DNA from 3 places in the Streptomyces sp. NBC_00344 genome. Region 3 is predicted to be linked to each of the others. Evidence: predicted binding sites of a transcription regulator. Region 3 holds the regulator's gene; each other region holds the start of a gene.
What was found. The regulator HrcA, encoded in region 3, represses chaperone genes, less so after heat shock. The targets are predictions, from matches to a motif close to TTNGCACTCNGNNNNNCNGAGTGCNAA.
Positions count from the first base shown of each region.

Region 1 (10,395 bases), 2.1 Mb from region 3:
CGCGGACGGCCGGGGCGCCGAACTCCTCGAGTGGGCGCGGGCCCAGGTCCTCGAACCGGCACCGTCGCGCTGTGAGTTCCTCACCGCGCCGCGGGACCGGGTGCTCGTGCTGACCTGGTGGGACGCGCCCTACGACGCGGACCTGCCGGAACTCCCCGAGCCGCGGTCCGAAATGATCACCCGTGCCGTGCACCGGTGGCGCTTCGAATCGGCCGGTACGCGCTGACGTCCTGAGGCCCGCCCGAAATGCGCTGGCCCGGCCGGGGGCGGGTGCGGCCGGACACACGGCGGCTCGGCAGTGACAGCACGGGCCGCGGACGTTCGGCCGCCGGCTGCGGGAAGCGGGCGGGAAAAGAAAAAGCTGGAGCGTGTCGATTCCGGCCCCTCCCGTTCGACGCCTTGAGTGAGAGGGCGGGGAAGCGCCCCGCCCCCGGACCGAGGAGACAGCAATGCCGCGCTTCGTGTCACTTATCCGCGTCGACGAGAACCAGCCCGAGGGAGAGCCCAGCCCCGAACTGATGGCGCGCATGGACGTGCTGATCAAGGAGATGACCGAAGCCGGAGCCATGCTCGACACCGGTGGACTCGCTCCGATGGCCGACTCCCGCAGGGTCCGGGGGAACGGCGGGACGGTGACCGTCCTCGACGGACCTTTCGCCGAGGCCAAGGAGGTCGTCGGCGGGTACATGCTGATCCAGGCCGCGGATCTGGCCGAGGCGGTCGAGTGGACCAGGCGGTTCGTCGAGATCCATGAGGACGAGTGGGACATCAGCTGCGAGGTCCGCCAGATCTTCGGGCCGTCCGACGCGGGCTGACCGCGGTTGCCCGGTGGCTGTGCGGCTGCTCTGATGGGTGGCCGTGACGACAGGCGCGGGTACGGACAGAGCGGTCGAGGCCGTGTTCAGGATCGAGGCCGCGCGGATCATCGCCGGCACGGCCCGGATCGTGCGGGATGTCGGCATCGCCGAGGAGCTCGCGCAGGACGCTCTGGTAGCGGCACTTGAGCAGTGGCCCGAGTCGGGCGTCCCGGATAACCCGGGTGCCTGGCTCATGGCCGTTGCCAGGCGGCGGGCCATCGACCTGGTACGGAGGCGGGAGTCGTACGCGCGCAAGCTTGCCGAGGTCGGGCGGGTGCTGGAGGAGCTGCCCCCTCCGGAGCCCACGGCCGACGCGGGGGACCCGGACCGTATCGACGACGACCTGCTCCGGCTGATCTTCACCGCCTGCCATCCGGTGCTCTCCACCGGCGCCAGGATCGCGCTCACCCTGCGGCTGCTGGGCGGGCTGACCACCGATGAGATCGCCCGCGCATTTCTGACACCTGAGCCGACCGTCGCCCAGCGGATCGTCCGCGCCAAACGGAAACTGGCGACCGCGGGTGTCCCGTTCGAAGTGCCGTACGGGCAGGAACGCGCCCAGCGGCTGACGTCCGTGCTCGAGGTGATCTACCTGATCTTCAACGAGGGGTACTCCGCCACCGCGGGAGACGACTGGCTGCGCCCGGCGCTCTGCGAGGACGCCCTGCGGCTCGGGCGGGTGCTGGCCGGTCTGATGCCGCGGGAGCCCGAGGTGCACGGGCTGGTCGCGCTGCTGGAGATCCAGGCTTCGCGCACGGAGGCCAGGACCGGCCCGTCCGGCGAGCCGGTGCTGCTCGCCGACCAGAACCGGGCGCACTGGAACCGCCTGCTCATCCGGCGCGGCTTCGCGGCCCTCGCCCGTGCGGGCGAACCGGGCGGCGTACCCGGCCCCTACGCACTCCAGGCCGCGATCGCGGCCTGTCACGCCCGGGCGCGTACCTGGGCCGAGACCGACTGGCAGCGGATCGCCCTGCTGTACTCCGCGCTGCCGCCTTCCCCGGTGGTCGAACTGAACCGGGCCGTCGCGGTCTCGATGGCCGAAGGGGCGGCCGCCGGGCTGGAGATCGTGGACGTCCTGGCGAAGGAGCCCGCGCTGGCCGCGTACCACCTGCTGCCCAGTGTCCGCGGTGATCTGCTGGAGCGGCTGGGCCGGACTGACGAGGCGCGCGCCGAGTTCCGCAGGGCGGCCGCCCTGACCCGTAACGAGGCCGAGCGGGCGCTGCTGCTGCGGCGGGCGGGGGCGTGACGGCGGGCGCACGGCGCTGCCCCGGGGCCGGCCGGGTTCAGGCCCGGCGCGTCAGCAGGCCCTCGATCACCGCGTCGAGCTGCTCGGTGATGTCGTAGGACTCGGTCATCTCGATCCAGCGGCCGGCGACCGCCGTGAGGTGCGGCAGGGCGACGGCGTCGTCGTCCGTCAGAAGTTCCGGGAAGTGCCGCCTGCGGTCCGGCTGTTCGGTGTTCCGCTTCGCCTGGGCGCTGCGGAAGACGAGATCGCCGTAGATGTAGTGCCAGATGGTCCGGTACGCGCGAACGGCTCCGGTCTCACTGAGCCCGCAGGCCATTGCCGCGCCGATGATCTCGTCGACCATCCACAGGGCCGCCTTGTCGGTGAGGTCGCCGAGCGCGAGGATCTCCACCACCCAGGGGATCTTGTCCAGGGTGCTGTGCATATGGACGGCGACGGCAAGGATCCTCGCCCGCGGTTCCTCCGGCAGTCCGGGTCGCGGGAAGCCCTCCGCGATGCCGGACAGGGTGAGCATCAGCAGCTCGTCCTTGTCGCGCACGTGGTGGTAGAGCGCCATCGGTGTGACGCCGATCTCTCTGGCGACGCGGCGCATGGACAGGGCGCCGATGCCCTCGTCCTCGATGACGCGGCGCGCGGTCGCGACGATCTTCTCCGGCTCGACGCGGCGGGGCCGTCCGACGGACCGCTTGCCTGCTGCGTTCTCTGCTGCTGCCACCCGGCCATTCTCCATCGCCTCCCCGTGGCTAATTTCTATACGCGTATAGTAACCTGCGAACCATGACGAACTCATCTGCACAGAAAGGCCGTTGGCTGCTGCCGGTGCTGCTCACCGTGCAGTTCGTGGTGTCGCTCGACATGTCGGTGGTGAACGTCGCGCTGCCGGACATCGGAAGGGACATCGGGCTGGCGCCGGACGCGCTGCCCTGGGTGATCAACGCCTATGCGCTCGCCTTCGGCGGGCTGCTGATGCTCGGCGGACGGCTCGCCGACGTGATCGGCGGACGGCGCACCCTGCTCGCCGGCTTCGCGCTGTTCGGCGCGGCGAGCCTGGCCGGGGGTCTGGCCGCGGGGCCCGGCTGGCTGATCGCGGCGCGCGCCCTGCAGGGCGCGGGAGCCGCGGCCCTCGCTCCGGTCGCCTTCACCCTGCTCACCGTCACCTACCCGCCGGGGGCGCCCCGGGCCCGCGCGCTCGGCCTGTGGGGGATGTCCGGAGCGGCGGGCGGTGCCGCCGGGATGCTCGTGGGCGGGCTGCTCACCAGTTGCGCCGGGTGGCGCTCGGTGATGCTGATCAACGTCCCGGTGGTGGTCCCGGCCCTGCTGGCCGCCCGGCGGGCGGTACCCGCCGAACGCCGTACGGGCCGGGCGCCGCGCCTGGACGTGGCGGGGGCGGTGCTGGTCACGGGCGGTACGTCCGCGCTCGTGCTCGGTCTCGTCCGCACCGGGACCTACGGCTGGACCTCCCGCACCACGCTCCTCGCCCTTGCCGTCTCCGTGGCCCTGCTGACCGCCTTCGCGGTGGTCGAACTCCGGGTGCGCGGCCCCCTGCTGCGGCTGGGCCTGCTCACGAACCCGTCGGTGCTCTCCGCGAATCTCTTCACGCTGCTGATGTCCTCCGGGCAGTTCGCGGCCTTCTACTTCACCTCTCTCTACATGCAGCAGGTGCTGGGCTACGGGCCGACCGCCACCGGGATCGCCTTCCTGCCCTTCTGCGCGGGTGTCGTGGCCGGATCTCTGCTGGCGCCCAGGGCGGTGGCGCGGTTCGGCCCCGGCACGGTCCTGGTCACCGGTGGGCTGCTCGGCGCGGCGGGTCTCGCCTGGTTCGCGCTGACGGTCGCCGTCGGATCCACCTTCGCCGTCTCGGTACTCGGCCCTTCGCTCGTCCTGAGCGTCGGTGTCGGCGTCTGCTTCGTCCCGCTGGGCGCGGAGGCCACCGCCGGTGTGATCCCGTCCGAGGTGGGCATGGCGGCGGGCGTGCTCAACAGCTCCCGTCAGATCGGTGGTTCGCTCGGTCTCTCGGTCCTCGCCACGGTCGCGGTGCACGTCTCGTCCCGCGCGCCGCACGGGGGCCGCGCGGCTCTGGCCGACGGGCAGTCGGCGGCCCTGTGGACCGCGGCCGCGCTGCTCGTGGCGGCGAGCCTGGCGGTGGCCCTGCTGCGGGGGCGGCGCAGGCGGGCCACCGCCCCCGCTGAGCCGGCTCCCGTGACGGCCGCCGTGTCCCGCTGAACCCCGGGTGGCAGCGGCGTCCACCCGCGGGGCGGGCGGGACGTCACAGACGCGGCCTAGGATGCGGCCATGTCATCAGCCATGGACCTGGCCCCGGCGATCCGGAACGCCCTGGCGCAGCGGCTGATCGACGCGCTCACCGCGCAGTGCCCCGGCTCACGGGCCGGGCTGCGGGGCTCGCTCGCCCGGGGGACGGCCGATGCCTACAGCGACATCGACCTCGCCTGGACGGTCCCCGACGCGGAATTCGACGCCTGTGCGGCGGGTGCCGGGGCGTGTCTGGCGCGGGTGCGGGAAGTGGCTTCGCTGCGCAGCGACCCGGACCTCCAGCGCTCCCGCGGACGACGGCTGCTCTTCGTCGCCTTCCGGGATCTGCCGCTCTTCTGGCGGCTGGACCTGGAGATCTCGGCGGAGTCGGCCGCCGGGGACCCGGATCACGACCGAGGAAACCCGCAGGCACGCGGCGACGACTGGTCGCCGGCCGCGAGCGCGCTCGCCAATGCGGTTGCCGCCGTCAAGGCGGTGCTGCGCCACCAGCCGGACACCGCGCGAGGGCTGCTGGAGCGCGGGCTCCGGCGGGTCGGCGCCCCCGGCGCCGTCAGCGGGCGATGGCCGGAGGACGTCGCGCGCCTCGCCCGCGCGGCTGCGGGGCTGGAACCCGAGCAGCGCCCCCTCGCCGACCGGGTCGTACGCCTCGCCGATGAGCTGCTGCCCCGCCACCCGGCCGGCTGACCGACCGGGCCGGCGGATTTCCGCGCCGTTGCGCGTAATCTGAGGGGAGGATCATGCGTGTCCAGGGGGAAGGGGCGGCAAGTGGACTGGTTCTGGTGGGTGTTCATCTTTTTCATGGTCGGCGGCTTCGGCTGGATCGCCGACACCGGCCGTACCGCGCTGCGCACGCGCCATGAGCGCAGGATGGAACGGCTGCAGACCGCGGAGCGGGAACGCCGGGAGGTCGAGGCGGCGCACAAGCCGCCCGAGCCGGTCTGCGGCTGTACGCACCATCTGGCCAAACACGACCGGCAGGGCAAATGCCATGAGACCGTCGAGGTGCCGACGGCCTGGGACGAGAACAAGAAGCCAGTGAGTTTCGAGCCAGGCGTCTGCAACTGCCAGCAGTACGTGGGCCCGCAGCCGCTGTCCCAGGTGTACGCGGAGGAGCTCACCGACCTGGGGTGACCGTGGCGTCCCCCGCGGGGCCGGGCGCCGGCCGGCCGATCAGCATCGACGGTGCGCCCGCCACCCGGGTCAGGAAGACGGTCGCCTCGTTGGGGCCCGCGGGCTTCACCCTGCGGCGCACCTCCTCCGGCTCCACCGCCGAGCCGCGCTTCTTGACGGTGAGCCGGCCGACCTCGCGCTCGCGGAGCAGCGCCTTCAGCTTCTTGAGGCCGAAGGGCAGTTCATCGGTGATCTCGTAGGCGGTCGCGTACGGGGTCCGGCGCAGTTCGTCCGCCGTGATGTAGGCGATCGTCTCGTCGATCAGCCCGCCGTCCAGGTCTTCGGCGACCTCGGCGACCAGATGGGCGCGGATGACGGCGCCGTCGGGCTCGTACAGATAGCGGCCGACCGGGCGCGGCGCGGGATCGGGCAGGCCGCGGCCGGTCAGGGTGGCTCCCGAGGGGAGCAGGGTCGCTCGGCGCGTGCCGGGGACGATGACGTGTCCGGCGCCGGCGTGGTGCCAGAGCACGGCCTCCTTCACGTCTCCCGTGTCCGAGATCCACTCGGCCTCGAAATCGTCCGGAACCAGCTCGTGCGGGATGCCCGGAGCGATCTTGATGGCGCCGCTGCCCGCCTCGCGTACCGCGTCGACGGCCCAGGACAGCGGCGGCGAGTAGGCCTCGGGATCGAAGATGCGGCCCCGGCCGCCGCGCCGTGCGGGGTCGATGAACAGGGCTTCGCTGCCGGATCCCCGCCAGTCGTACGCGGTGACGTCCTCGCAGGCGAAGGTGGCCCGGTGGTGCTGCCCCAGCATCTCGGCGTTGGTCCTGGCGACCAGGCAGGTCATCGGGTCACTGTCCACGGCGTGCACGGCGAAACCGGCCCGGGCCAGCGCGAGCGCGTCGCCGCCGATTCCGCAGCAGAGGTCGGCGACCGAGGCGGCACCGATGTCCCGGAAGCGTCCTGCCCGGTACTCGGCGACCGACTTCCGGGTGGACTGCTCGACGCCGTTCGGTGTGAAGAACATCCGGTACGCGTCCTCGGCGCCGAACTTCGCCACCGCCCGCTGCCTCAGCCGTGCCTGTCCGAGTGCCGCCGAGACGAGATCGGGGGAGTGGTCGCGGCGCAGATGCGTCGCGATGGACAGTTCCCGGGAGGGCTCGAAGTCTCTCAGTGAGTCGAGCAGGGCACGGCCCTGGCCGGTGAGCAGTGCACGGAAGGTGTCGAGGTCGGTCACCGGTCCATTGTGGGCCTTGCCAGGTACAGCGAACCGAGTGCGATGCCGACCGGGCAGAACCTCGCGGTTCCATGGCGCAGCGGTGGACGGAGCGCGGGCGGCCGGAGGACGCCACGGCCCATCGAACTGGCACTCCGCTTGACCGAGTGCTAATCGCCGTCCTAGTCTCAGTTCTGGCACTCCCCACGGGAGAGTGCCAAATCTGGCGACGGGCCGGTCCGGCACCCGCGACGACGGATCCATCCGGTCGCCACCTCAAACAGTTCACCCCGTGAGATCTCCGAAGGGGGAGACCGGATCGTGTCGACAACCAGCTCCAAGGTTGCCATTAAGCCGCTCGAGGACCGCATTGTGGTCCAGCCGCTCGACGCCGAGCAGACCACGGCCTCCGGCCTGGTCATTCCGGACACCGCCAAGGAGAAGCCCCAGGAGGGCGTCGTCCTGGCCGTGGGCCCGGGCCGCTTCGAGAACGGCGAGCGTCTTCCGCTCGACGTCAAGACCGGCGATGTCGTTCTGTACAGCAAGTACGGCGGCACTGAGGTGAAGTACAACAGCGAGGAGTACCTCGTTCTCTCGGCTCGCGACGTGCTCGCGATCATCGAGAAGTAATTCACCTGCGTATTTCCTGATCTGCGCCCCTGGCCCCGCATCTGCTGTGTTCGCACACCGAGTTGGCGGGCACCGGGGGCGCAGCTCTTTTTGAGAGGACTGAATCAGCTCCATGGCGAAGATCCTGAAGTTCGACGAGGACGCCCGTCGCGCCCTCGAGCGCGGCGTCAACAAGCTTGCCGACACGGTCAAGGTGACGATCGGCCCCAAGGGCCGCAACGTCGTCATCGACAAGAAGTTCGGTGCTCCCACCATCACCAACGACGGTGTCACGATCGCCCGCGAGGTCGAGCTCGACGACCCGTACGAGAACCTCGGCGCCCAGCTGGTGAAGGAGGTGGCCACCAAGACCAACGACATCGCTGGTGACGGCACCACCACCGCCACCGTGCTGGCCCAGGCGCTCGTCCGCGAGGGCCTGCGCAACGTCGCCGCCGGCGCCTCGCCCGCCTCCCTCAAGAAGGGCATCGACGCCGCGGTCAGGGCTGTGTCCGACGAGCTCCTCGCGACCGCCCGCCCCATCGACGACAAGTCCGACATCGCCGCCGTGGCCGCGCTCTCCGCGCAGGACAAGCAGGTCGGTGAGCTCATCGCCGAGGCGATGGACAAGGTCGGCAAGGACGGTGTCATCACCGTCGAGGAGTCCAACACCTTCGGTCTGGACCTGGAATTCACCGAGGGCATGGCCTTCGACAAGGGTTACCTCTCGCCGTACATGGTGACCGACCAGGAGCGTATGGAGGCCGTTCTCGACGACCCGTACATCCTGATCCACCAGGGCAAGATCGGCTCCATCCAGGACCTGCTTCCGCTCCTGGAGAAGGTCATCCAGGGCGGCAGCTCCAAGCCGTTGCTGATCATCGCCGAGGACGTCGAGGGCGAGGCCCTTTCGACCCTGGTCGTGAACAAGATCCGCGGCACCTTCAACGCGGTCGCGGTCAAGGCCCCCGGCTTCGGCGACCGCCGCAAGGCGATGCTCGGCGACATGGCCACCCTCACCGGTGCCACGGTCATCGCCGAGGAGGTCGGCCTCAAGCTCGACCAGGCCGGTCTTGACGTACTGGGCTCCGCCCGCCGCGTCACGATCACCAAGGACGACACGGTCATCGTCGACGGCGGTGGCAAGTCCGACGAGGTCCAGGGCCGCGTCAACCAGATCAAGGCCGAGATCGAGTCCACGGACTCCGACTGGGACCGCGAGAAGCTCCAGGAGCGCCTCGCGAAGCTGGCCGGCGGTGTGTGTGTGATCCGTGTCGGTGCCGCCACCGAGGTGGAGCTCAAGGAGAAGAAGCACCGTCTGGAGGACGCCATCTCCGCGACCCGCGCCGCGGTCGAGGAGGGCATCGTCTCCGGTGGTGGCTCCGCTCTGGTGCACGCCGCGAAGGTTCTCGAGGGATCCCTCGGCAAGACGGGTGACGAGGCCACCGGTGTCGCCGTCGTCCGCCGCGCCGCCGTCGAGCCGCTGCGCTGGATCGCGGAGAACGCCGGCCTCGAGGGCTACGTCATCACCGCGAAGGTTGCCGAACTCAGCAAGGGCGAGGGCTTCAACGCCGCGACCGGCGAGTACGGCGACCTGGTGAAGGCCGGCGTCATCGACCCGGTCAAGGTCACCCGTTCCGCGCTGGAGAACGCCGCGTCCATCGCTTCGCTGCTGCTCACGACCGAGACTCTGGTCGTCGAGAAGCCGGCGGAGGAGGAGCCCGAGGCGGGTCACGGTCACGGTCACTCGCACTGACGCGTAACCGCACGGCCAACAGCCGCAGAAGGCCCCTGTTCCCACCGCCCAGCGGTGGGGGCTCGGGCCTTCCGGCGTTCAGCCGACCGCGCCCGGGCCGTGGCTGAGAAGTCCCGGCTGCCCCGCCCTCCGGGCGGGGCGGACGCCGCTGTTTCTCACACACCGCCCAACTGGCGCATCAGCCCCATGATGTCCTCGTGCCACCAGCCTTCCTGAATCCTGCCGTCCTTGAACCGGAAGATCGTGGTGCCCGTCATGGCGCACTGCTTGCCCGTGGGCGCCATACCCATGAAGTCACCCTTGTGGGTGCCGTTCCAGGTCCACAGCGTCACGACGTCATCACCCTCGCAGATCTGCCTGTCCAGGCTGAAGGTGAAGTCGAAGGCGGCACGCCATCCGCTGACATCGCCCCGGATGCCGTCGGACCCGATCACGGTGTCCTCCCCCTTCGCGATGTCGTGGTCGGCGTAGTCGGCCGCGAACAGCTCGTCGATGGCGTCGAGGTTGCCTCCGACGGCCACCTCGTGGAAGAACCGGCGGGACATCTCCTGGTGCAACTGCTCGTCGCGGACCACATCGAGGTCGGTGAAGGTGGGCATCCCGTCGCAGAGCTCCACCATCTCCTGGAAGATCCGGTCGGTCTCCGGCAGCTTGGAGTTCGCCACCGCGTCCTCGTACGACGGGAATTCGACGATCTCGACGTAGTGCGCTCCGTCGGAACGGTCCTTGCCGATCAGGCTGTGGGTGGCGGTCCGTCTGCCCTTGGTCTGTTCGACCCACTGATCCATGAGGCGGTCCATGTCGTCGAACCGCTCAGTCTTGCAGTCGATCACCTGTATGAACTTCATGGTCTCTCCCGGCCTCGCGTTCTGGGTGGGATGGTCCCAGTTTAGTGAGGTATCCGGGAGAGATCAGCTCATGTGGGGCGTCACCCCGCACGCGCTACTGAGGCCCGTACTTGCGGCCTGTCCTGGAGCTGATCCCTCCGAGCAGCCCGCGAGGCGCCAGCTTCACCGCGCCCATCAGCGCCTTGTACCTGGGGTCCGGGATGGACAGCGACTTCCCCCGCGCCAGATCCCCCAGCGCCGCCGCCACCAGCTTGTCGGCGTCCAGCCACATCCAGCCGGGAATGTTGCCGGTGCCCATACCGGCCCGCTGGTGGAATTCCGTACGGACGAACCCGGGGCACAGCGCCATCATCCGCACCCCGGACCCCTGCAGATCCTTCGCCGCACCCTGGGTGAACTGCACGACCCATGCCTTCGAGGCCCCGTACGTGCCGCGTGGCAGGAACGCTGCCACCGATGCCACATTCACCACTCCGCCGCGC
Region 1 covers NZ_CP107996.1:2,665,868-2,676,262, reverse strand. Annotated here, with positions in the region: gene OHS16_RS11985 (hypothetical protein) at 1-226, shown strand, start outside; gene OHS16_RS11980 (YciI family protein) at 450-815, shown strand; gene OHS16_RS11975 (RNA polymerase sigma factor) at 859-2,103, shown strand; gene OHS16_RS11970 (TetR/AcrR family transcriptional regulator) at 2,141-2,818, opposite strand; gene OHS16_RS11965 (MFS transporter) at 2,881-4,326, shown strand; gene OHS16_RS11960 (nucleotidyltransferase domain-containing protein) at 4,396-5,058, shown strand; gene OHS16_RS11955 (hypothetical protein) at 5,140-5,505, shown strand; gene OHS16_RS11950 (THUMP-like domain-containing protein) at 5,489-6,721, opposite strand; gene groES (co-chaperone GroES) at 7,022-7,330, shown strand; gene groL (chaperonin GroEL) at 7,443-9,065, shown strand; gene OHS16_RS11935 (ester cyclase) at 9,221-9,913, opposite strand; gene OHS16_RS11930 (SDR family NAD(P)-dependent oxidoreductase) at 10,008-10,395, opposite strand, start outside.
Region 1: the regulator HrcA is predicted to act here: its motif matches at 6,848-6,874, upstream of groES (co-chaperone GroES).

Region 2 (10,395 bases), 930 kb from region 3:
CGCGGAGAACCAGAAAAGGTCTAGTCCACTGTGTTGGATTGTTGCGCTCGCATACAAAGCCCCGGCAAAGTCGCCCCGGCCGGGCGGTGCGATCCCGGGCCGGGGCGGTCGCGCGAGGTGTCAGGCGGTCATCTTCGTCACAGCGCCGCAGCCGCTCACCTCGACGAAGCCGTTGATCGACTTGCCGAGGCAGACCTGCAGGGTCACCGGGGTCTTCTCGGCCAGGTCGTAGGGGACCCAGTTGCTGCTGCAGTTGCCGTTGCCGATGCTGAAGTACGTCGCGGCGCTGACACCCACATTGCCGGTGGCCGGCCCTCTGTAGACCTGACCGGTCATCTTCAGATAGACGCCGTAGCCGTCGGCCGCGTGGTCGCAGGCGACGAACTTGTCCCCGTTGTCAGTGAATTCACCGAATCCTGCCTTGTTGGCCGAATATACGAACCAGGTGCTCTCGGCGAAGGCGCTGGTCGCGGTGGCGAAGGTGAGCAGGGCGCCGGCGCCCGCTACTGCTGCCGTCCGAAGGATGTTGCGCATAGCTGTATGCCTCATTCATCTCGATGGCTGGAGCGGCAACAGGCTACGACTGGTCCGAACCAGCAACCACCCATTAATGAACGGGTGTTGACCAGGACGGCGCGATGTGTGGGGGTGCGTTGCAGAAGCGAGACCCGTGTGGTGTAGACCTTGTGGGGGGACGTGAGGAAAAATCGCAGCCTATTGCGACAGGACGTCACGGGGGACCGACTGGAACACAAGGGTGGGTAAAGGGCTGTGCAGCGCCGCTTGATGGGACTGACCGCGGGAATCGCCGCGCTCGGGATGACGGCAGGTCTTTCCGGCTGTGGCAGCGACGGCGGATCCTCGGCCGGCGACGCCACCCTGAGCATGGTGGTCGCGAACTACGACCCCAACGACGGCGACTCGACCCAGAAGTACTGGGACGGCGTGATCAGCACTTTCGAGAACAACAACCCCGGCATCAAGGTCGATGTGAAGGTGCTGTCCTGGAAGGTCGTGGACTCCGAGGTCGCCAAGATGGTGAAGGCGGGCCACGCCCCCGACATCGCGCAGATCGGCGCGTACGCCGACTACGCGGCCCAGGGCAAGCTCTACAGCGCCGACGACCTGCTCTCCATACCCGTGCAGGCCAACTTCCTCGGCCCGCTCGCCGACGCCGGCGAGCAGGACCGCAAGCAGTACGGCATGCCGTTCGTCGCGTCCACCCGGCTGCTCTTCTACAACGAGAAGCTGTTCGACGCGGCCGGCCTCACCCCGCCGAAGACCTGGGACCAGCTGGCGTCGGACGCCTCGGTGCTCAAGGCGCGCGGCGTGAAGTACCCGTACGCGCTCCCGCTCGGCAGCGAAGAGGCCCAGGCCGAGACGCAGATGTGGCTGCTCAGCGGCGGTGACGGCTACACCGACGGTGTCGGCACGTACACCATCAACTCGCCGCAGAACATCAAGACCCTCGACTGGCTGAAGACGCACCTCGTCGGCAAGGATCTGGTCGGTCCGGTGACACCCGGGCAACTCGACCGCAAGGACGCCTTCGCCGCGTTCACCAAGGGCCAGGTCGGCATGCTCAACGGTCACCCGCAGCTGATGCAGCAGGCCGAGGACAAGGGCATCAAGGTCGGCAAGGTCCCGATGCCCGGCATCAACGGCACGGCCAAGACCACCATGGGCGTCTCCGACTGGATCATGGGGTTCAGGCAGAACGGCCACCGTGCGCAGATCGGGAAGTTCCTCGACTACGTCTTCAATGACCGCAACGTCCTGGAGTTCGCCACCACATACGACCTGTTGCCGCCGACCGTCTCGGCGTCGGACAAGCTCTCCGACGACCCGAAGCACAAGGAGCTGAAGAAGTTCCTGGACGAGCTGCCCACCTCGCAGCTGCCGCCGGTCGGCAAGACGTCCTGGGCGCAGGTCAGCGACACGATCAAGAAGCAGATCGGCAAGGCCGTCCAGCCCGACGGCAACCCCGAGAGCGTCCTCAACCAGATCCAGAACACCGCATCGGCCGCACAGAGCGCGGAGTAGCCCGCTCCGGCGGCTCCCCAGTACGTTGACTGATATGACTGGCGACGAGACCCGGGGCCCCGCGCCGCTCCCCGAGCGGGACCGAGCGGTGCTCGCCGTCGAACGGCGGGCGTGGCCCGGGCCCGGCGCCAAGGAACGCGCGATACGCGAGCAGCTGGGCATCTCGCCGGTCCGCTACTACCAGCTCCTGAACTCCCTCCTCGACGACGAGAGGGCGCTGGCGCACGATCCCGTCACCGTCAACCGGTTGCGACGGGTGCGGGACGCGCGGCGCGAGCGGCGGTAGCTCCGGCGGGCGGCTGCCCCGTTGCCCGTGCCGGGCCCGCCGCGCACGGCTAAGGTCGCACCATGGGCAGCCCATCGAACACCCTGCCGACCCCCGCCACCGCAGCGGGCCGCGAAGGCCTCGCCGCTTTTCTGGCCAGGCCGGAAAAAGCCGTCGTGGCCCTCGACTTCGACGGAACCCTCGCCGATATCGTGCCGGACCCCGAGCAGGCCCGTGCCCACCCGGATGTGGTCCCCGCCCTCGCCGCGCTCGCCCCGCGGGTCGCATCCGTCGCTGTGGTGACGGGCCGCCCGGCAGGGGTCGCCGTACGGTACGGCGGCTTCGCCGGAGTGTCCGGCCTGGAACATCTCGTGGTCCTCGGCCACTACGGTGCCGAGCGCTGGGACGCCGTCAGCGGCGCCGTCAACGCCCCGGCGCCGCATCCGGGCGTCGCGGCGGTCCGCGCCGGACTTCCCGGGTACCTGGACGGCATCGGTGCCTGGCGCGGTACCTGGATCGAGGACAAGGGCCAGGCGATCGCCGTCCACACGCGCAGGGCCACCGACCCCCGGGCCGCCTTCGAAGCCCTCCGGCAGCCGCTGGCCGTACTCGCCGCACGGCACGGGCTGATCGTGGAGCCGGGCCGGATGGTCCTGGAGCTGCGGCCGCCCGGCGTCGACAAGGGCGTCGCGCTGACCGAGTACGTGCGCGAGGTGGGCGCCGGATCAGTCGTCTACGCCGGGGACGACCTCGGCGACCTGCCCGCGTTCGACGCGGTCGGGAAGCTCCGCTCGGAGGGCGTACCGGGGCTGCTGGTGTGCAGCGGGGACAATGAGGTCCCCGAACTCGCGGCCAGGGCCGACCTGCCGCTGCCGGGCCCCGGCGCGGTCGCCGCGTTCCTGGCGGAGCTGGCGCGCGTGGTCAGTCCGTAGCCCCGGCCAGTGCGTGCAGCTGGTCGATGAACCACTGCTGCGGGGGCAGCGCGGTGGCGGCCGCGGCCAGCCGCTCGGTGCGCTCGGCGCGCTCCGCGTCCGGCATGGTGAGCGCTTCGTGCAGAGCGGCAGCGGTGCCCGACACGTCGTACGGGTTCACCGTGACCGCGTCCCGGCCGAGCTCTTCGTATGCGCCCGCCTCACGGGAGAGCACCAGCGCGCACCCGAGGTCCGACACCACGGGGACCTCCTTGGCGACCAGGTTCATCCCGTCCCGGATCGGGTTGACCAGGGCGACGTCCGCCAGCCGGTAGGCGGCGAGCGAGCGGGCGAAGTCGTCCTTGAGGTGCATCACGACCGGGGTCCAGTCGGCGCTGCCGTAGCGGGAGTTGATCTCGTCGGCGACCCGCCGCACCTCCGCCATGTAGTCGCGGTAGACCGTGAGGTCCTGGCGCGACGGGTAGGCGAGGGCGATGTGCACCACCCGGCCGCGCCACTCCGGCCGGGTGTCGAGCAGTTCCCGGTAGGCGAGCAGACCGCGCACGATGTTCTTGGAGAGTTCCGTGCGGTCCACCCGGACGATGGTCCGCCGGTCGCCGCTGCCGCCGATCTGCTCGCGCAGTTCCGCCATGCGCCCGTCCACGTCCTTTTCGTGGGACCGCGCCCGCAGGAAGTCCGCGTCGGCGCCCAGTCCGTGCACCCCGATGGCCGTGCTGCCGGTACCTCCGAGCACCTCCGCGCAGCAGCCGGTGAAGGCGTCGGCCCAGCGCCGGGTCAGGAACGCGGCCCGGTCGGCGCCCAGGATGCCGCGCAGCAACTCCTCGCCGATGTCGTCGGGCAGCAGCCGGAAGTAGTCGACGGGTGCCCAGGGGGTGTGCGAGAAGTGGCCGATCCGCAGGTCGGGGCGGAGTTCGCGCAGCATTCCGGGCACCAGCGCCAAGTGGTAGTCCTGCACCAGCACCGAAGCGCCGTCGGCGGCCTCAGCGGCGAGCGCGTCGGCGAACGCCCTGTTGTAGGTGCGGAAGTCCTCCCACTGCTGCCGGAACTCCGCGTCGAATACCGGCTCGAGCGGTGTCTGGTACAGCATGTGATGGACGAACCACAGCACGGAGTTGGCGATGCCGTTGTACGCGGCGGCGTGCACGGAGGCGTCGATGTCGAGCATCCGCACACCCGTCTCACCGACCCCGCGCCGCACCGCCTCGCGGTCACCGTCGCCGAGCGCGGCGCACACCCACAGCGAGTCCGCGTCGGCCCCGATCGCCGAAAGCCCCGAGACCAGCCCGCCCCCGCCGCGTTTTGCTTCGAGACCGCCGTCCTCGTCCAGGCTGTACGAAACGGGGCCCCGGTTGGAGGCGACCAGGACGTTTGCACGGTGCGGAGAGGCCATGGGGCGAACTTAGCCCGTGGCCGCGGCGCATAAACGTGCGGCTCGAAGATGGCCTCAAACGCCGGACGGCCCGGATTTTCAGGCGGCGCGGCGGGCCTCGTACTCCGCGAGCTCCCGCATCGGCGGCCGCTCCTCGGTGTCCACCGGATGCGTGCGCGGCACGAACCCGCCTGGTCCGCGTTCGAACTGGGTGAGCGCGGGACGCACCAGATGGCCCCGGGAGAGCCGCAGCTGCGCGGTCCGGTAGATCGCGGCAGCCATCCGGCCCAGCGCCAGACCGTCCTGGTGGCGGTGCCGGCGTGAGCCGACGTCGACCTGGGCCAGCGCGTCGAGACCCACCGTGTGCAGGGCGTCGACGAGCAGGCCGAGCTCCACGCCGTATCCGACAGGGAAGGGCAGCTGTTCGAGAAGCTCACGCCGGACGGCGTACTCGCCGCCCAGCGGCTGAACGAATCCGGCCAGCTGCGGCCAGTGCAGATTGAGCAGCGGACGGGCCACCAGCTCGGTCACCCGGCCGCCCTGCCCGGGGGTCTCGCCCAGCGGACGGTCGTACATCGCCTTGACGAAGTGCACATCAGGATCGGTCAGCAGTGGCCCCACGATGCCGGACACGAAATCCGCCGAGAAGTCCTTGAGGTCGGCGTCGATGAAGCAAACGATCTCACCGCTTGTCACCAGGAGGGAGCGCCACAGCACCTCGCCCTTGCCCGGCACCGCCGCTATCCGGGGCAGAACGGTGTCCCGGTGCACCACGCGGGCGCCCGCCGCCGCGGCGACCTCGGCCGTACGGTCGGTGGAGCCCGAGTCGATCACGACCAGTTCGTCGACGAGCGGTACGGCCTCCATCAGGTCCCGCCTGATGGTCGCGACGATCTCACCGACTGTCGCCTCCTCGTTCAGCGCCGGGAGCACCACACTCACCTTGGTGCCACGCTTGGCGGCAGCCAGCTGGTCCAGCGGTCGGTCGGCAGCTGACCAGGAACGCCTGGTCAGCCAGCGTTCCACCTCATCCAGCACGGGGTGTCTCCTCGGTGTGCCCGCCGCGGCAGCGGCTTGTCCGACTGTCATCTCGCGGTGCGGACGACTCTCTCAATCGTTCCGGCCTTCGGTTACAGTCTTGAACAACGCGGATGACCGTCGCATGCCGGGGGTCAGTACGCGGTTGAGTACGACAACAAATACACGGGCCTCCTGGCCGGTGTCACAGCGCTCATCCAGAGGGACTGAGGGAACGGCCCGTTGAAGTCCCGGCAACCTTCCGCCGACCGCGAGGTCATGGTGGGGAAGGTGCCAATTCCGTCTCGCGGCGAAGTACGTCGCGAGGAAGATGAGGAGAAAGGGACCTCGCCACCATGGCTGCTCAGACTGTCGCCGAAACCACCAGCACCGCCGGATCCGTCGATCTCGGACCCGCCGCGGCGCTTTCCTGCCGCGAGTGCGGAGAGCGTTTCGCCCTCGGACCGATCTTCGCCTGCGCCTCCTGTTTCGGGCCGCTCGAAGTCGCCTACGACCTGCCGAGCGGCTCTCCCGACGAGCTGAAGAAGCGCATCGAGGCCGGGCCCGACAACATCTGGCGCTACGCCCCGCTGCTGCCCGTCCCCGCCGACGTGGCGTCCCAGCCCAATCTGAACCCGGGCTTCACCAAGCTGGTCAAGGCCGACAACCTGGCCCGTGAGCTCGGTATCACCGGTGGTCTGCACATCAAGGACGACTCCGGCAACCCGACGCACTCCTTCAAGGACCGTGTCGTCGCGATCGCCGTCGAGGCCGCCCGCGCCTTCGGCTTCACCACCCTCTCCTGCTCCTCCACCGGTAACCTGGCCGGCGCCGTCGGCGCCGCCGCCGCCCGCTCCGGATTCCGCTCCTGCGTGTTCATCCCGCACGACCTGGAGCAGGGCAAGGTCGTGATGGCCGCGGTGTACGGCGGTGAGCTGGTCGGCATCGAGGGCAACTACGACGACGTGAACCGCTTCTGCTCCGAGCTCATCGGCGACCCGATCGGAGAGGGCTGGGGCTTCGTCAACGTCAACCTCCGCCCGTACTACGGCGAGGGTTCCAAGACGCTGGCCTACGAGATCTGCGAGCAGCTCGGCTGGCGGCTTCCGGACCAGATCGTCATCCCCATCGCGTCGGGCTCCCAGCTGACGAAGATCGACAAGGGTCTGCAGGAGCTGATCAAGCTCGGTCTCGTCGAGGACAAGCCCTACCGGATCTTCGGTGCGCAGGCCGAGGGCTGCTCCCCGGTCTCCACCGCCTACAAGGCCGGGCACGACGTCGTCAGGCCGCAGAAGCCGAACACGATCGCCAAGTCCCTCGCCATCGGCAACCCGGCGGACGGCCCGTACGTCCTGGACATCGCCCGGCGCACCGGCGGCGCGGTCGAGGACGTCAACGACGAGCAGATCGTCGACGCGATCAAGCTGCTGGCCCGTACCGAGGGCATCTTCGCGGAGACCGCGGGCGGTGTGACCGTCGGAGTGACCAAGAAGCTGCTCGAGGCGGGTCTGCTGGACCCGGCGCTGTCCACCGTGGTCCTGAACACCGGTGACGGCCTCAAGACCCTGGACGCCGTCGCGCCGACGTCCGGTCCCACCGCGACGATCCGCCCGACCCTGGACGCGTTCCGCGAGGCCGGACTGGCCGCGAGCTGAATCCCCCCGTCCCGCCCACTCCCCGGTCTCCTGGAAGGTAATCCGTATGAGCGTCAAGGTCCGTATCCCCACCATCCTCCGCACCTACACGGGCGGCCAGGCCGAGGTCGCCGCCGACGGCGGCACTCTCGCCGAGGTCATCTCCGACCTGGAGAAGAACCACACCGGCATCGCGGCCCGCGTCCTGGACGACCAGGGCAAGCTGCGCCGCTTCGTGAACGTGTACGTCAACGACGACGACGTGCGCTTCGAGCAGGGTCTGGAGACGGCAACGCCGGACGGTGCGGGCGTCTCGATCATTCCGGCCGTCGCCGGCGGCTGACAGCCTCTCCTGGTGCTCTTCCGGCGCCGCACGGTCACCCTGATTACCCCCTCCGCAAGAGAAGCGGAGGGGGTAATTCTGTGTGGTTGAGCGCGGTAGAGTTGGGGTAGTCCCCTTCGCTGTTCATGCCCCGTGCATATGAGATCGCGACAAGGTGCGGACAAAGTAGTGAAGCCCTTTGCGTCGTAAGTGCCGTTTGCCCGGCCCGACTTGCCCGAGAATCCTGAGGAATCCGCCCAATGGGGCGTTCGGCCAATCCCAGAATTCTCGTCCGATTGACCTGTTGCAGAGGGCAGTTGGGCAGATACATTCAGCCGCGGTCGACGCGTTCCGGCGCAAGGTCTGACCCGGGTCCCGCGAAGTGCGGGCCCGTGCAAGGGCCAGTAATAGGGGAGTTAGGCATGGCTCAGGGCACCGTCAAGTGGTTCAACGCGGAGAAGGGGTACGGCTTCATCGCGGTCGACGGTGGTGCGGATGTTTTCGTCCACTACAGCGCGATTCAGATGGACGGATACCGCACCCTTGAAGAAGGTCAGCGGGTGGAGTTCGAAATCTCGCAGGGCCAGAAGGGTCCGCAGGCGGACATGGTCAAGCTCGCCGTCTGATTCTCGGCGCGATCGGCCACCGACGCACTCACGCCGAGAGGCCCGTACCCCGCAGTGGGGTACGGGCCTCTCGTGCGTCCGCGGCCGCCCCGCGGATCCGCGGGAGCCGGGCCCGTCCACCTGCCTGTCCGTCCGCCCGCCCGGCACCCGGCCTTCGCCGAAGGCGCTTGCACTCGAGGGGGTCGAGTGCTAATCATTGGGCTTAGCACTCTCCTGGTGAGAGTGACAGAAGGACCGGGCTGGCGAGGCCCGCAGGCCAGGTGGGGCAAGGAACCATCAGGCTCGCAGGCCGTCCGTCGCGGGCGCCGAACGGTCCGACGTATCCACCCCTGTCCGGGAGGACCACTTCACATGGCCAAGATCATCGCGTTCGACGAGGAGGCACGGCGCGGTCTCGAGCGCGGGATGAACCAGCTCGCCGACGCCGTCAAGGTCACCCTCGGCCCCAAGGGCCGTAACGTCGTCCTCGAGAAGAAGTGGGGCGCCCCCACGATCACCAACGATGGTGTTTCCATCGCCAAGGAGATCGAGCTCGAGGACCCGTACGAGAAGATCGGCGCCGAGCTGGTCAAGGAAGTCGCCAAGAAGACGGACGACGTCGCCGGTGACGGTACGACCACCGCGACCGTTCTCGCCCAGGCGCTGGTCCGTGAGGGCCTGCGCAACGTCGCAGCCGGTGCCAACCCGATGGCCCTCAAGCGCGGCATCGAGAAGGCCGTCGAGGCCGTCTCCGCCGCTCTGCTCGAGCAGGCCAAGGACGTGGAGACCAAGGAGCAGATCGCTTCGACCGCCTCCATCTCCGCCGCCGACACGCAGATCGGTGAGCTCATCGCCGAGGCGATGGACAAGGTCGGCAAGGAAGGCGTCATCACGGTCGAGGAGGCCCAGACCTTCGGTCTGGAGCTGGAGCTCACCGAGGGCATGCGCTTCGACAAGGGCTACATCTCGGCGTACTTCGCCACCGACATGGAGCGTATGGAGGCGTCGCTCGACGACCCGTACATCCTGATCGTCAACTCCAAGATCGGCAGCGTCAAGGACCTCATCCCGCTGCTGGAGAAGGTCATGCAGTCCGGCAAGCCGCTGCTGATCATCGCCGAGGACGTCGAGGGCGAGGCGCTCTCCACCCTGGTCGTCAACAAGATCAAGGGCACCTTCAAGTCCGTCGCCGTCAAGGCTCCGGGCTTCGGTGACCGCCGCAAGGCCATGCTCGGTGACATCGCCATCCTCACCGGCGGCACGGTCATCTCCGAGGAGGTCGGCCTCAAGCTCGAGAGCGCCGGTCTGGACCTGCTCGGCCGCGCCCGCAAGGTCGTCATCACCAAGGACGAGACCACGATCGTCGACGGTTCCGGAGAGAGCGACCAGGTCCAGGGTCGTGTCAACCAGATCCGTGCCGAGATCGAGAACTCCGACTCGGACTACGACCGTGAGAAGCTCCAGGAGCGTCTCGCGAAGCTGGCCGGCGGCGTGGCCGTCATCAAGGCCGGCGCCGCGACCGAGGTGGAGCTCAAGGAGCGCAAGCACCGCATCGAGGACGCCGTTCGCAACGCGAAGGCGGCCGTCGAGGAGGGCATCGTCGCCGGTGGTGGCGTGGCGCTCATCCAGGCTTCCTCGGTCTTCGAGAAGCTCGACCTCGAGGGTGACGAGGCGACCGGCGCCAACGCCGTGAAGCTCGCGCTCGAGGCCCCGCTGAAGCAGATCGCCGTCAACGGTGGTCTCGAAGGCGGAGTCATCGTCGAGAAGGTGCGCAACCTTCCCATCGGTCACGGCCTCAACGCCGCGACCGGCGAGTACGTCGACATGATCGCCGAGGGCATCATCGACCCGGCGAAGGTCACGCGTTCCGCGCTGGCGAACGCCGCGTCGATCGCCGCGCTGTTCCTCACCACCGAGGCCGTCATCGCCGACAAGCCGGAGAAGGCCGCTGCCGGCGGCGCTCCGGGCGGCATGCCGGGCGGTGACATGGACTTCTGAGCCCCGGCTCAGTAGCTCCACGGCTCGCTGTACGACCGAGGGCGGCACCCCATTGCGGGGTGCCGCCCTCGGGCGTTCCGCGGCTCGGCTGGATGCGGTCCTTCAGGGCTGGAGCGGCATCGTCGGGCAGTTGGACGAGGTCGGCTTGCCCGACAGCCGGTCGGCCAGCCAGGAGATGGCGGAGCCCTGGTCGGCGATGGCCGGGGCCAG
Region 2 covers NZ_CP107996.1:3,840,463-3,850,857, forward strand. Annotated here, with positions in the region: gene OHS16_RS17350 (hypothetical protein) at 121-534, opposite strand; gene OHS16_RS17355 (extracellular solute-binding protein) at 772-2,043, shown strand; gene OHS16_RS17360 (DUF3263 domain-containing protein) at 2,078-2,329, shown strand; gene otsB (trehalose-phosphatase) at 2,392-3,240, shown strand; gene OHS16_RS17370 (alpha,alpha-trehalose-phosphate synthase (UDP-forming)) at 3,230-4,630, opposite strand; gene OHS16_RS17375 (glucosyl-3-phosphoglycerate synthase) at 4,709-5,647, opposite strand; SAM riboswitch class I at 5,838-5,964, shown strand; gene thrC (threonine synthase) at 5,983-7,281, shown strand; gene OHS16_RS17385 (MoaD/ThiS family protein) at 7,328-7,603, shown strand; gene OHS16_RS17390 (cold-shock protein) at 8,005-8,208, shown strand; gene groL (chaperonin GroEL) at 8,560-10,185, shown strand; gene OHS16_RS17400 (lipase family protein) at 10,288-10,395, opposite strand, start outside.
Region 2: the regulator HrcA is predicted to act here: its motif matches at 8,375-8,401, upstream of groL (chaperonin GroEL).

Region 3 (10,395 bases):
AAGATCGACCTGCCGGCCGCCCAGCCCGAGAAGTTCTCCGAGGAGCTGGCGAACCTCATCGGCTGCCAGCCGGAGGACGTGCTGAAGGTCTCGGCGAAGACCGGTGTCGGTGTGGACGCGCTGCTCGACCGGGTGGTCAGGGACGTTCCCGCGCCGGTCGGCAATGCCGACGCCCCGGCCCGCGCGATGATCTTCGACTCGGTGTATGACTCCTACCGTGGTGTCGTCACCTATGTACGGGTCATCGACGGTCAGCTCAACAAGCGTGAGCGCATCCGGATGATGTCCACCAACGCCACCCACGAGCTGCTGGAGATCGGTGTCTCGTCCCCCGAGATGACCCCGGCGGACGGTATCGGGGTGGGCGAGGTCGGCTACATCATCACCGGCGTCAAGGACGTCAGGCAGTCCAAGGTCGGTGACACCATCACCTCGCTCCACAAGGGGGCGACCGAGGCACTCGGCGGCTACAAGGACCCCAAGCCGATGGTGTTCTCCGGGCTCTATCCGCTGGACGGCTCGGACTACCCGGACCTGCGGGAGGCCCTGGAGAAGCTCCAGCTCAACGATGCCGCTCTGGTGTACGAGCCGGAGACATCCGCGGCCCTGGGCTTCGGTTTCCGGGTCGGCTTCCTCGGGCTGCTCCACCTCGATGTGGTCCGTGAGCGCCTGGAGCGTGAGTTCAACCTGGAACTCATCGCCACCGCGCCCAACGTGGTCTACCGGGTGGAGATGGAGGACGGCACGGAGCACACCGTCACCAACCCGAGTGAGTTCCCCGAGGGCAAGATCGACAAGGTGCACGAGCCGGTCGTCCGTGCCACGGTCCTCGCCCCCAGCGAGTTCATCGGCGCGATCATGGAGCTCTGCCAGAACCGCCGGGGCACCCTGCTCGGTATGGACTACCTCTCCGAGGACCGGGTCGAGATCCGCTACACCCTGCCGCTCGCCGAGATCGTCTTCGACTTCTTCGACCAGCTGAAGTCCAAGACCCGCGGCTATGCCTCGCTCGACTACGAGCCGACGGGTGAGCAGAGTGCCCAGCTGGTCAAGGTCGACATCCTGCTGCACGGCGACAAGGTCGACGCCTTCTCCGCCGTCACGCACAAGGACAAGGCGTACGCCTACGGCGTGCGGCTGGTCGCCAAGCTCCAGAAGCTCATCCCGCGGCAGAACTTCGAGGTGCCGATCCAGGCGGCCATCGGTGCCCGGGTCATCGCCCGCGAGACCGTCCGCGCCATCCGCAAGGACGTCCTCGCCAAGTGCTACGGCGGTGACATCTCCCGCAAGCGGAAGCTGCTGGAGAAGCAGAAGGAGGGCAAGAAGCGGATGAAGATGGTGGGCAATGTGGAGGTTCCGCAGGAGGCCTTCATCGCTGTGCTGTCCACCGACGAGTCCGGCGGCGAGAGCAAGGCGAAGAAGTAGCCGGGACATAGGCCGGAAGACCGGCCGAGAAGCAGACAGACCGCAGGCCGGGACCGGGTTCCGGAAGGCGTGCGACGGGTCTCCGCGCTTCGGCGCGGGGACCCGTTCGTTATGAAGCGCACGTCCGGCCCCTCTTACGTGGCGGAGAAGGGCGCTCTACTCTGATGCTTAGTTACTCGCCAGTTCAAATACCAGCCACCAGCCAGTCGCGCAGTGCTGCCCGCAGGCCCGGAGGACGACGTCGTGAGCGACACACAGACTTTGATCGATAGCCGGCCGCCCTCCGTGGCGACCCTTTTCACCCAGCGGGTCGCGGAAACCCCGGACGCCGAGGCGTACCGCTTCCCCGTCCCGGCCGCCTCCGGCGACGGACCCGATGAGTGGAAGTCGCTGAGCTGGGGCCAGGCGGCGGAGCGGGTGTACGCCGTCGCCGCCGGTCTGATCGATCTCGGGGTCAGGCCGGAGGAGCGCGTCGCGCTCGCTTCGAGCACCCGGGTCGAGTGGATCCTCGCCGACCTGGGGGTGATGTGCGCGGGGGCGGCCACCACCACGATCTACCCCTCGACGAACGCCGAGGAGTCCGCGTACATCCTCTCCGACTCCGAGAGCCGGGTGCTGATCGCCGAGGACGCCGCGCAGCTGGCCAAGGCGCAGGAGCGGCGGGCGGAGCTGCCCCATCTCACCCATGTGGTGGTGATCGACGCCTCCGGTATCGCCCCGGACGACAGCGGCTGGGTGATCTCGCTCGCCGAGCTCGAGGCCCGCGGCGCGGCCCTCCTGGAGAAGCAGCCCGAAGCGGTGCGGGAGCGGATCGGGGCCATCACGGCCGATCAGCTCGCCACCCTGATCTACACCTCGGGCACCACCGGTAAGCCCAAGGGCGTCAGGCTGCCGCACGACAACTGGTCGTACATGGCCAAGGCCACCGTTTCGACCGGGCTGATCACCAAGGACGACGTCCAGTACCTCTGGCTGCCGCTGGCCCATGTCTTCGGCAAGGTGCTGACCTCCGGCCAGATCGAGGTCGGCCATGTCACCGCGGTCGACGGCCGGGTCGACAAGATCATCGAGAACCTTCCGGTGGTGCAGCCGACCTACATGGCGGCGGTGCCGCGGATCTTCGAGAAGGTCTACAACGGCGTCGCTGCCAAGGCGAGAGCCGGTGGCGGCGCGAAGTACAAGATCTTCCAGTGGGCCGCCGAGGTGGCCCGCGAGCACGCGAAGGTCACCCAGGACAACTTCCGCCGTACCGGCAACGCGACGGCGCCGTTCGCCCTGGCCGCCAAGCACAAGGTCGCGGACACGCTGGTGTTCGCCAAGATCCGTGAGGCGTTCGGCGGACGGCTGCGCGCCTGCGTCTCCGGATCGGCCGCGCTCGCCCCCGACATCGGGTTCTTCTTCGCCGGCGCGGGCATCCACATCCTGGAGGGGTACGGCCTGACGGAGTCCAGCGCCGCGTCCTTCGTCAACCCGGGTGAGGCCTACCGCACCGGCACGGTCGGCAAGCCGCTGCCCGGCACCGAGGTGCGCATCGCCGGCGACGGCGAGGTCATGCTCCGCGGCCCCGGCATCATGGCGGGCTACCACCGGCTGCCGGAGAAGACCGCCGAGGTGCTGGAGTCCGACGGCTGGTTCCACACCGGCGACATCGGCGAACTGTCGGCCGACGGCTACCTGCGGATCACGGACCGCAAGAAGGACCTCATCAAGACGTCGGGCGGCAAGTACATCGCGCCGGCCGAGGTCGAGGGGCAGTTCAAGGCGGTGTGCCCGTTCGTCTCCAACATTCTGGTGCACGGAGCCGACCGCAACTTCTGCACCGCGCTGATCGCGCTCGACGAGCCGACCATCCTGGGCTGGGCCGAGGAGAACGGCCTCGGCGGCAGGACGTACGCCGACGTGGTGGCGTCCAAGGCCGTCGAGTCGCTGATCGAGGGCTATGTCACGCGCCTCAACGAGGGGCTGCAGCGCTGGCAGACGGTCAAGAAGTTCCGGCTGCTGCCCCGCGACCTGGACATCGAGCACGGTGAACTGACACCCAGCCTCAAGCTGAAGCGCCCGGTGGTGGAGCGCGAGTACAAGGCGCTCATCGAGGACATGTACGCGGGTTCGCGCGAGGCCTGACCCGTCGCACGGGCCGTGTTCCGGCCCGGAGGACCGCGGTGGTGGCAGCGGGCCGGCCCTCGGGCCCGGCCCGCTGCCACCACCGCGGGCCGGGAGACCTGCCGGCCGGGTGACAATGGAGGCATGCCTTCCGTACTGCCCGATGGTGAGCCCGTGCCCGACGACGGGGCGCTGCCCGGTCATGCCCTGGCAGGCGCGGGTGAGCGGCCGCTCGGGTTCTATCTGCACGTGCCGTACTGCGCGACGCGCTGCGGCTACTGCGACTTCAACACCTACACCGCGACGGAGCTCCGGAGTTCCGGCGGTGTGGCGGCCTCCCAGGACAGCTACGCGGCGAACCTGATCGACGAGGTGAGGCTGGCCCGCAAGGTGCTCGGCGACGACCCCCGCCCGGTGCGGACGGTGTTCGTCGGCGGCGGCACGCCGACCCTGCTCGACGCCTCCGACCTGGTGCGGATGCTCGGTGCGGTCCGCGATGAGTTCGGTCTTGCCGATGACGCGGAGATCACCACCGAGGCCAACCCGGAGTCCGTCGGCCCGGCCTATCTGGCGGCTCTGCGGGAGGGCGGCTTCAACCGGATCTCGTTCGGGATGCAGAGCGCCCGGCAGCATGTGCTGAAGGTCCTGGACCGTACGCATACGCCCGGCAGGCCCGAGGAATGTGTCGCCGAGGCGCGCGCCGCGGGCTTCGGCCACGTCAATCTCGATCTGATCTACGGCACGCCCGGGGAGTCCGACGACGACTGGCGGGCCTCGCTGGCCGCTGCCGTCGGGGCGGGTCCCGACCACATCTCCGCCTACGCGCTCATTGTCGAGGAGGGCACCGGGCTCGCCCGGCGGATCCGGCGCGGCGAGGTCCCGATGACCGACGACGACGTCCACGCCGACCGCTATCTGATCGCGGACTCCGTGCTGGCCGAGGCGGGCTACTCCTGGTACGAGGTCTCCAACTGGGCGACCACCGACGCGGCGCGCTGTCTCCACAACGAGCTGTACTGGCGGGGGGCGGACTGGTGGGGCGCGGGCCCCGGAGCGCACAGTCATGTGGGCGGCGTGCGCTGGTGGAACGTCAAGCATCCGGGGGCCTACGCCGCGGCCCTGGCTTCCGGCAGGTCTCCGGGGGCCGGCCGCGAGATCCTGCCCGACGAGGACCGCAGGGTGGAACGGATCCTGCTCGAACTGCGGCTGCTCGAGGGGTGCCCGCTCTCCATCCTCGCTCCCGCCGGGCTGGCGGCGGCCCGCCGGGCGCTGGCGGACGGGCTGCTGTCGGCCGGGCCCTTCGAGGAGGGACGGGCCGTGCTGACGCTGCGGGGGCGGCTGTTGGCCGACGCGGTGGTCAGGGACCTGGTGGACTGAGCGCGCGCCCGGGGCCGCAGCGCGACGCCCCGGCCCGGCCGGACCGCGCCGCCGGCCCTGTTCCGGCCCGCCCCTTTCCCGTAGCGATCCGGCGCCGTTGCGGCGTCCTTCCAGGTCCGGAGCCCGCACACTGTTCAGGGTTCAGGCCGGGGCCGTCACGAAGTCGATGAGCTCCTCCACCCGTCCCAGCAGCTCCGGCTCCAGGTCCCGGTAGGACCGCACCCCGGAGAGAATCCGCTGCCAGGCCGCACCGGTGTTCTCCGGCCACCCCAGAGCCCGGCACACGCCCGTCTTCCAGTCCTCACCGCGCGGCACCGCGGGCCACCCCTCGATCCCGGCCGCGGCGGGTTTGACCGCCTCCCAGACGTCGATGAAGGGGTGGCCCACGACCAGCGCGTGGTCGCCTGTGACTTCCGCCGCGATACGGGACTCCTTCGAACCGGGCACCAGATGGTCGACCAGCACCCCGAGCCTGGCGTCCGCCGCCGGTGCGAACTCGGCCACGATCGCGGGGAGATCGTCGATACCGCCCAGATACTCCACGACCACGCCCTCGACCCGCAGGTCGTCGCCCCACACCCGCTCCACCAGTTCCGCGTCGTGGCGGCCCTCCACGTAGATCCGCCCGGCTCGGGCGACCCGGGCCCTGGCTCCGGGGACAGCGACCGAACCCGAGGCCGTGCGGGCGGGGCGCCGCGGCGCCGCCGCGGGCCGTACGAGGGTGACCGGGCGGCCCTCCAGCAGGAAGCCGCGCGGGGGCATCGGGAAGACCCGGTGCTTGCCGAAGCGGTCCTCCAGGGTGACGGTCGGCCCCTCGGCCGTCTTCTCGCACCGGACGACCGCACCGCAGAACCCGGTGGTGACCTCCTCGACGACCAGATCGTGTTCGGCCGCGACCTCGGGGGCAGGCGTCTGCTTCTTCCACGGCGGCGTGAAGTCGGGGCTGTAGCTGCGCATTCCGCAGACGCTACGACACCCGTGAGCGCGCTGCCAGCACATCCCGCTGGGCACGGACGAAGGAGGCGTCCACCACAGCCCCGTGGCCCGGCACGTACAGCGCGTCCTCGCCGCCCAGCGCCAGCAACCGGTCAAGGGCGGCAGGCCACTGCGACAGCACCGCGTCGGGGCCCGCCTGCGGCTCGCCGGACTCCTCGACGAGGTCGCCGCAGAACATCACATCGGGGCTGCCCGGGACGAGGAGCACCAGATCGTGGCCGGTGTGCCCGGGGCCGATGTTCGCCAGGACGACCTGCCGGCCGCCCAGATCGAGGGACAGTTCACCGGAGACGGGATGGTGCGGCCCGACCAGCCGGTCCACCGCCTCGTCGGCCTCGGCCTGCGGGAGACCGTGACGTACCGCGTCGTCGCGCAGCGCGCCCGCGCCGCGGGAGCCGCGGGTGAGGAGCCGGTCCGCACCCACCGCTCCGTACACCCGGGCGCCCGGGAAGGCGGCGGTCCCCAGCACGTGGTCGAAATGCGGGTGGCTCAACGCGATGTGCGTCACTTCCCGGCCCAGCAGCTCCGCCACCCCGGCGCGGATCGCGGAGCCCTCGCCGAGCGACGAGCCGGTGTCGTAGAGCAGTACCGCATCCCGGCCCGCGACCAGTCCGACGGTCGCGTCCCAGCCGGGGAGACGGCGCCGGCCGACATCTGCGGCAAGGTGTTCCCAGCCGGAGTCTTCCCAAGTGACGTCCATACCGAGACGCTATCCGCAAATGGCCCGCAGCGGCGCGATAGCGTGACGGGCCGTGCTTGCCAGGGGTGAACCTCTCCGCCGTACACTGGGAGGTCGCTGGCACTCGAACGCACCGAGTGCCAGGCAGGCCCCGCCGACGATCGACAACTGGAGGTGTGCGCGGTGCTCAGCGAACGCAGACTCGAAGTGTTGCGCGCCATCGTCCAGGACTACGTGGGCACCGAGGAGCCGGTCGGTTCCAAGGCGCTCACCGAGCGGCACCGGCTCGGCGTCTCGCCGGCCACCATCCGCAACGACATGGCCGCCCTGGAGGACGAGGGCTTCATCGCCCAGCCCCACACCAGCGCAGGGCGCATCCCGACGGACAAGGGCTACCGGCTGTTCGTGGACCGGCTCGCGGGCGTCAAGCCCCTCTCGTCGCCCGAGCGGCGCGCCATCCAGAACTTCATGGACGGCGCGGTCGACCTCGACGACGTGGTGGGCCGGACGGTGCGGCTGCTGGCCCAGCTGACCCGGCAGGTCGCCGTCGTGCAGTACCCGTCGCTGACCCGTTCCACGGTCCGGCACGTGGAATTGCTCTCACTTGCCCCCGCCCGGTTGATGCTGGTGCTGATCACGGACACCGGACGGGTTGAGCAACGCATGATCGACTGTCCGGCGCCTTTCGGTGACACGTCGCTGGCGGACCTCAGGGCCCGGCTGAACAGCCGGGTGGTGGGGCGCCGTTTCGCAGATGTGCCCCAACTGGTGCAGGATCTTCCCGAGTCCTTCGACCAGGAGGACAGGGGGACTGTCACGACCGTCCTCTCGACCCTGCTGGAAACCCTGGTCGAGGAGACGGAGGAGCGGCTGATGATCGGCGGAACCGCCAATCTGACCCGCTTCGGACATGACTTCCCGCTGACCATCAGGCCGGTGCTGGAAGCACTCGAGGAGCAGGTCGTGCTCCTCAAACTGCTCGGGGAGGACTCGGGCATGACCGTGAGCATCGGGCATGAGAACGCCCACGAAGGACTGACGTCCACATCGGTCGTCGCCGTCGGCTACGGTTCGGGCGACGAGGCAGTCGCCAAACTCGGCGTGGTCGGACCGACCCGCATGGACTACCCCGGAACGATGGGAGCGGTACGCGCAGTGGCACGTTACGTCGGACAGATCCTGGCGGAGTCGTAAGTGGCCACGGACTACTACGCCGTTCTCGGCGTGCGCCGCGACGCTTCCCAGGACGAGATCAAGAAGGCATTCCGGCGGCTGGCGCGCGAGCTCCACCCGGACGTGAATCCCGATCCCAAGACGCAGGAACGCTTCAAGGAGATCAACGCCGCTTACGAGGTGTTGTCGGACCCGCAGAAGAAGCAGGTCTACGACCTCGGCGGCGACCCGCTGTCACAGGCCGGCGGCGGTGGCGCCGGCGGCTTCGGCGCGGGCGGCTTCGGGAACTTCTCGGACATCATGGACGCCTTCTTCGGAACGGCGTCCCAGCGTGGGCCGAGGTCCAGGACGCGGCGCGGCCAGGACGCGATGATCCGACTGGAGATCGACCTCAACGAGTCGGCCTTCGGCACCACCAAGGACATCCAGGTCGACACCGCTGTGGTCTGCACGACCTGCAGCGGTGAGGGCGCGGCCCCCGGTACGTCGGCGCAGACCTGCGACATGTGCCGCGGCCGCGGCGAGGTCTCGCAGGTCACCCGGTCCTTCCTGGGCCAGGTCATGACATCGCGGCCGTGCCCGCAGTGCCAGGGTTTCGGCACGGTCGTGCCGACTCCCTGCCCGGAGTGCGCGGGCGACGGTCGCATCCGCTCCCGCCGCACGCTCACGGTCAAGATCCCGGCCGGGGTCGACAACGGCACCCGGATCCAGCTCGCGGGTGAGGGCGAGGTCGGCCCGGGCGGCGGTCCCGCCGGCGATCTCTACGTCGAGATCCACGAGTTGCCGCACGCGGTCTTCCAGCGGCGCGGAGACGATCTGCACTGCACGGTGACCGTTCCCATGACGGCAGCCGCTCTCGGCACCAAGGTGCCGCTGGAGACGCTGGACGCACTGGAGGAGGTCGACATCCGGCCGGGCACCCAGTCCGGCCAGTCGATTCCGATGCACCAGCGCGGCATCACGCATCTGCGTGGTGGCGGCCGGGGTGACCTGATCGTGCACGTCGAGGTGCTGACCCCGTCGAAGCTCGACCCCGAGCAGGAGCGGATACTGCGGGAGTTCGCCAAGCTGCGCGGCGAGGAACGGCCCACCGGGCAGTTCCAGCCGGGTCAGCAGGGCCTGTTCTCCCGGCTGAAGGACGCGTTCAACGGGCGGTAGCCGTCCGGTCCCGCGGACCGCGGGACATCGGTTCGATACGGTGCGGAGGACGTGACACGATGCAGTCATGTCCTCCGCACTCGCCGATCTCTGCCGGTATCCGATCGTGCAGGCCCCCATGGCGGGCGGTGCTTCGGGCCCGCAGCTCGCCGCGGCCGTCAGCGAGGCGGGCGGCCTCGGATTTCTCGCCGCCGGGTACAAGACCGCCGACGGCATGTACGAGGAGATCAAACAGCTGCGCGGTCTCACCGGACTGCCCTTCGGGGTGAATCTCTTCATGCCGCAGCCGGAGAGCGCCGACCCCTCCGCCGTCGAGGTCTACGGCCATCAGCTCGCCGGTGAGGCGACCTGGTACGAAACCTCGCTCGGGGACGCGCTCGGCAGCTCGGACGACGGTTACGAGGCCAAGCTCGCCATACTGCTGGACGACCCCGTACCGGTTGTCTCCTTCACCTTCGGATGCCCGTCGCGCGATGTCCTCGACGCCTTCGACCGGGTCAACACCTTCACGATTGTCACCGTCACCACCCCCGAAGAGGCCCAGGCCGCCCAGTGGTGCGGTGCCGACGCTGTCTGCGTCCAGGGTGTGGAGGCCGGCGGGCACCAGGGCACCCACCGCGACGACCCGCAGACCGACGGGACGGGGATCGGGCTGCTCGCACTGATCACCCTGGTGCGGGAGACCGTTCAGCTGCCCGTCATCGCGACCGGGGGCCTGATGCGCGGCTCCCAGGTCGCCGCGGTGCTCGCGGCGGGCGCGGACGCGGCGCAGCTCGGCACCGCGTTCGTGGCGTGCCCCGAGTCCGGAGCCCATGTGCTGCACAAGCAGGCACTGACCAATCCGCTGTTCGTGCGGACGGCGCTCACCCGGGCGTTCTCCGGCCGCCCGGCCCGGGGGCTGGTCAACCGTTTCATGCGCGAGCACGGTCCGTACGCGCCCGCCGCCTATCCGCAGGTGCACCACCTCACCGCGGGACTGCGCAAGGCCGCGGCCGGGGTGGGCGATGCCCAGGGCATGGCGCTGTGGGCCGGACAGGGGCACCGGCTGGCCCGTGACCTGCCGGCCGGCCGGCTGGTCGACGTGCTGGTCGCCGAACTGGAGGCGGCGCGCGCCGCGTCGGCGGAGCGGGGCAGGCCGTGACCGCCCCTGTCTTCGTCGCGGAGGACCTCGGCAGTGCCGGACCGGGCCCCGGCGGCACCTTCGTACTGCAGGGCCCCGAGGGCAGGCACGCGGTGTCCGTGAAGAGGCTGCGGGCGGGCGAGGACATCGTGCTGACCGACGGCCGCGGCCGGTGGGCGGACTGCGTGGTCCTGGCGGCCGAGGGCAAGGACCGTCTGGTCGTGGAACTCGGCACCCGGCACGAGGAGCCGCCGCCCGTGCCGAGGATCACCGTCGTCCAGGCACTCCCCAAGGGGGACCGCGGCGAGGTCGCGGTCGAGACGATGACGGAGACCGGCGTCGACACGATCGTGCCCTGGCAGGC
Region 3 covers NZ_CP107996.1:4,771,687-4,782,081, forward strand. Annotated here, with positions in the region: gene lepA (translation elongation factor 4) at 1-1,425, shown strand, start outside; gene OHS16_RS21465 (AMP-dependent synthetase/ligase) at 1,669-3,549, shown strand; gene hemW (radical SAM family heme chaperone HemW) at 3,673-4,905, shown strand; gene OHS16_RS21475 (DUF3097 domain-containing protein) at 5,047-5,862, opposite strand; gene OHS16_RS21480 (MBL fold metallo-hydrolase) at 5,873-6,601, opposite strand; gene hrcA (heat-inducible transcriptional repressor HrcA) at 6,764-7,774, shown strand; gene dnaJ (molecular chaperone DnaJ) at 7,775-8,911, shown strand; gene OHS16_RS21495 (nitronate monooxygenase) at 8,979-10,052, shown strand; gene OHS16_RS21500 (16S rRNA (uracil(1498)-N(3))-methyltransferase) at 10,049-10,395, shown strand, end outside.